2 regions of the Oleiphilus sp. HI0067 genome follow, and region 1 is predicted to be linked to the other one. Evidence: predicted binding sites of a transcription regulator. Region 1 holds the regulator's gene; the other holds the start of a gene.

Evidence for each region. The regulator FliA, encoded in region 1, starts transcription of late flagellar genes. The targets are predictions, from matches to a motif close to CTAAAGTTNNNNNNNNNNCNGCCGATA.
Region 2: the regulator FliA is predicted to act here: its motif matches at 1,197-1,223, upstream of A3739_RS02610 (DUF5610 domain-containing protein).

What each region holds. Positions count from the first base shown of each region.
Region 1 covers NZ_LWFI01001133.1:5,371-7,775, forward strand. The annotation lists gene flhF (flagellar biosynthesis protein FlhF) at 1-40, shown strand, start outside; gene A3739_RS16460 (MinD/ParA family protein) at 161-973, shown strand; gene A3739_RS16465 (RNA polymerase sigma factor FliA) at 1,045-1,764, shown strand; gene cheY (chemotaxis response regulator CheY) at 1,898-2,284, shown strand; gene A3739_RS16475 (protein phosphatase CheZ) at 2,292-2,405, shown strand, end outside.
Region 2 covers NZ_LWFI01000201.1:6,348-8,752, forward strand. The annotation lists gene A3739_RS02610 (DUF5610 domain-containing protein) at 14-1,150, opposite strand; gene A3739_RS02615 (YHS domain-containing (seleno)protein) at 1,353-1,802, shown strand; gene A3739_RS28575 (hypothetical protein) at 2,027-2,176, shown strand.

The DNA of each region.
Region 1 (2,405 bases):
GCAGCAGCATGTAGACGAATCAGTTAGCAATTTTGCTTAATATCACTGGCGTCAACTAGACAAATTTCACCAATCACCTATTTTGGTTGTTGGTAGTCGCTTTTAAGGTTTGTCTTGTCTCGAAGCGAAGAAGAAGTAAAACAAAAGGATATTCATCAGCATGGCGAATTCTAGCCCTGTTCAAGTTATAGCGGTCACTGGCGGTAAGGGTGGGGTCGGTAAAAGTAATGTATCGATCAACCTTTCTTTAGCCTTAGCGGATCTAGGTCGCAGAGTGACATTGCTCGATGCGGATTTAGGTTTGGCAAATATCGACGTGCTCTTGGGAATTACCGCAAAGGGAAATATCTCAGACGTTATATCAGGTGATTTAAGTCTGCGCGATATTCTTGTAGAAGGCCCCAAAGGAATAAAGATCGTGCCGGCTGCATCCGGAACGCAAAAGATGGTTGCGCTTAACCATCTAGAGCACGCCGGTTTAATCAACGCCTTCAGTGAATTATCACAAGATCTTGACGTTCTGATTGTGGATACCGCAGCGGGTATATCAGATGGTGTTGTATCGTTTGTTCGTGCAGCCCAAGAAGTGTTACTGGTTGTGACCGATGAGCCAACGTCTATTACCGATGCCTATGCATTAATAAAGCTGCTTAATCGCGACTACGACATGTACCGTTTTCGTGTCCTTGCAAATATGGTTCGCAGCCCAGAAGAGGGGCGCCATCTCTTTTCAAAGCTTACCTCTGTGACGGAACGTTTTCTTGATGTTGCACTCCAATATGTAGGTTCTGTTCCTTACGATGAAAACGTACGCAAAGCTGTCCAGCGTCAGCGCCCTGTATTAGAAGCTTACCCCCGCGCTAAAGCATCTATAGCATTCAAGCAGCTCGCTCAAAAGGCTGATTCGTGGCCATTACCAAGCACTCCAAGAGGACATTTGGAGTTTTTTGTTGAGCGCTTAGTACAAGCCTAGGATTGGCTGTAGCCTCGTAATGATTTATTCCCCATGCAGTACTTTTACGGCAGGGCCATACTGTTTTGTTGATGTATAGCGAAAAAGAAACACAGTACGCAGATGAGTTGATCGTGAAGCATGCGCCCTTAGTAAAGCGTATTGCACATCATCTAATGGCTCGCCTTCCATCAAGTGTTCAAGTCGATGATTTGATTCAGGCCGGCATGATTGGCCTGCTAGAGGCTGCGCAAAAATACGAAAGTGATCGTGGTGCGTCGTTTGAGACTTATGCCGGAATCCGAATTCGCGGCGCGATGATGGATGAAGTCCGTAAGGGCGATTGGGTGCCTCGTTCCGTACATCGCAACGCGCGCCGCATCGCGGAAGCAGTAAAAGCGATTGAGGCTAGAACTGGGCAAGATGCGAGTGACGAGCAAATTGCCGCAGAGCTTGAAATGTCTCTCGATGAATATTTTGCGTGCCTGAAAGATAGTAATGCCGGTAAGCTTTTTTCACTCGAGGAACTGGCTGAAAACTCTGAAGGCCAAGGCTTTGAAGTCGAGAGTGGCTCGACTGCTGATCGACCGAGTGATTTCTTTAGTGAGCAGCAGTTTAAAAAAGCCCTGGCATCTGAGATAGAGCGTTTGCCGGAACGCGAAAATTTAGTGCTTTCTCTTTACTATGAAGAAGAGATGAATCTAAAAGAAATAGGCTTAATTCTTGATGTGAGTGAGTCTCGTGTTAGTCAAATTCACTCACAGGCAGCTATCCGTTTAAAGTCAAGAATGTATGAGTGGATTGATTCGTAATTTACGACTATCCATAACTAATCAAAGTTCTTGATTTTCCAATAAAAAAAACTGGCTAGACTCATTTCTCTGTCTAGACTTCATATTAGGGTTTGAAACGCTATCAAAGGTTTCGACAGGAATGGAGGTCGACTTGAATAAAGATATGAAAATCCTTGTTGTTGATGATTTTTCGACAATGAGGCGCATTATTAAAAACCTACTTCGCGATTTAGGGTTCACAAATACCGATGAGGCTGATGACGGCAATACTGCATTGCCGATGCTGAAAACCGGTAAGTATGACTTCCTCGTGACGGATTGGAACATGCCAGGAATGACTGGTATTGACTTGCTTAAGACCGTTCGTGCAGATGATGACTTAAAGTCTTTACCTGTGTTGATGGTTACTGCTGAAGCAAAACGAGATCAGATCGTTGCAGCGGCACAAGCAGGTGTAAATGGGTATGTGGTTAAGCCATTTACAGCAGCCGTCTTGAAAGAAAAAATCGAGAAAATCTTCGAACGAATTGATGCCTAGTACTGTTATGAACGAACTAACTCCGTCTCAAGCAGCGCAAAGCATTGAAGGTGTAGAAGGCTTTGAACAACTGCTTAAAGAACAAACAAGTCAGCTAAAAGATCTCGTTGATCAGGGCGAC
Region 2 (2,405 bases), on a different contig from region 1:
TTGAAATGGAGTGTTAAGAAAGCTTATCTAGAAGCGCATCAAAAAACTCAGACTGAGAGTTATCTCGGCCTACGGATGTATCAAAACGTTGTTGTAAGTCTTTAAGCAAAGACTCGCCTGTCTGCTCAAGCCCCACTTTTTCACTAAACTCTTGTGCGGTTTTTAGAAGCTTTTCTACGCGCTCAGCATAATCACTGAGCAAAGTTTGAATACCGAGCGGAAGCTGCGGAGCGCGATACTCATCGGGAACAGGCGTATTGAATTGAGCAGCCCGCACATCGGTTTGCTCAATAACAGAAACACTAGAAGACTGGAGATCAACGCTAAATTGAGCGATCTGCGAACTATCGAGTTCCAAAGACAATGCTTGATTAAACGCGCTCGCGATATCGCCCTCAAAAAACGAGTCACTTAAATCAGCGACTTGCTGTAAGAGATCATCCAGTGCAGCCCGCTCATCCTCGTTTAAATCACCATTCACTTGAATAGAAAACGCGCTTGCGGTCGTCGTATCGCTACTAAAACGACTAGCCGATACGCCATTAAATTGAACTGCTGAGAACTGTTCTCGACGTTGGAACAGTTCCTGTGCAGATATTTGAATACGATCACCTTCCTGAGTAGTCAACTCAAACTGAAAACTCGCTTGCGAGCGTTCAAAACTTTTTCGATCCGTTAATGCTGCAAACGAATTGCTCGACAAACTGGTCGGCACGCCCTCATCGGCAGGTTTTAAGCTTTCTTCAATTTGATCAATACGTGTGCCGATCCCTTGTTCCGCTGCGTCGATATTTGAGGACAGCTCTGGGTCTAAACGATCAAGACTTGCGATGTCTTCGCGCGCTAACTGAAAACCTTTTGCAACGCCTTCTCTTGCCTGCGCTATTAGATCTTCTAATTCAGCCTGACTCGCGCCTTCGTTTCGACGCTCAGCAATACGCTGTTCGATAAACCCTGAGACAGTATCCACTACCTTCTGAACGTCAAAGACCTTGTTCCCAGGGTCATTTTCGGGTGATGGTTTTACATCGACATCCAACCCACGCTTCAAGCCCTGAGAGAAAATCGTTGCAGTATCGCTCGGACGCTCTGAAACAAGACCATTATCCGCGCGTACATTCGGTGTTAAGTTATTGAGAAAAGAAACCACGTGTCTCCACCCTACTGAGGTATTGATTACATTTACTATGGTACGTTATCGACCGAAAACTAGGACCCTTTAAGTACAAAAAGTGCAAATTTGTTTCGCTTTATTTCTTCGATCTATTTCGCCCTCTATGTCGTAGCTAAACTTGCGTGAAACTTTTTCACTAACGACTGGTCTACAGGGCACAATAAAAAGGTCTTAAACTATGCAAACACTATTACGCTCCCTTAGTTTCGTCACCCTTCTTACTCTGTTTATATCACCTGCAAATGCCGTGGAACACGTTTATACAGATTTCTTTGGCAAGGCGATTGAAGGCTACGATCCAGTCGCATATTTCTCCCAATCGAAGCCCGTCAAAGGCGAAAGTGAGTTTACGTATGAGTGGAATGGCGCAACCTGGTACTTTGCAAATGCAGAAAACAAACAGCTGTTCATTGATAACCCTGAACAGTTCGCACCACAATATGGTGGCTATTGCGCATGGGCTGTTAGCCAAGGTTACACGGCAAAGATTGATCCTGAAGCTTGGCGCATTCACGAGGGCAAGCTCTACCTAAACTACAACCAGTCAGTGCAATTTACCTGGGCAAAGGACATCCCAGGAAACGTTAGTCGCGCCGATAAGAACTGGCCGAAACTCACATCAAATTAAGCAGAGAGAACTAGTTGATTAAACAAGACAGTGTAATTCGTCTGCCAGAATTTGTAGGTGTTCGATTACTTTAAAACCTACGCATGTTCACTCGATATAAATTCCGTCCACTCATTTGGCTCTGTTTACTCTGTTCGATCTCGCTTCAAGTACAGTCTGACCAGGCTCTTACTTTATTTGTAAAGCCTGACAGCGAACCCAAACAGTTTGCCAATGCTAATGGAATGCCGAGCGGTTACAGCCTAGAAATCGCAGCCGAAGCAATTCGACGAACGAGCTATGAGCCTAACTTAAAAGTGAGACCTTGGGAGCGAGCGCAACAAGAGGCCTTAAAGGGTGATGGCGTATTAACAGGGTTTTCGAAGACACCCTAACGCGAAAATCATTATCTATTCTCGGGCCCAATCTTAATGGATCATGTGCTGCTAGTATCTAGAAAAGATCAGTCTTTCACTTTTACTAGTTACAATGATCCGAAAGGCAAAACACTCGCAATGAGCAGAGGCAGCAATTATTCAGGCAAGTTTGCTCAACAAAAAAATCAGCTCACATTTGTAAAAGATGAAGGGACCTAGCAACGTATTCTTCTGCTTGCATCAGGAA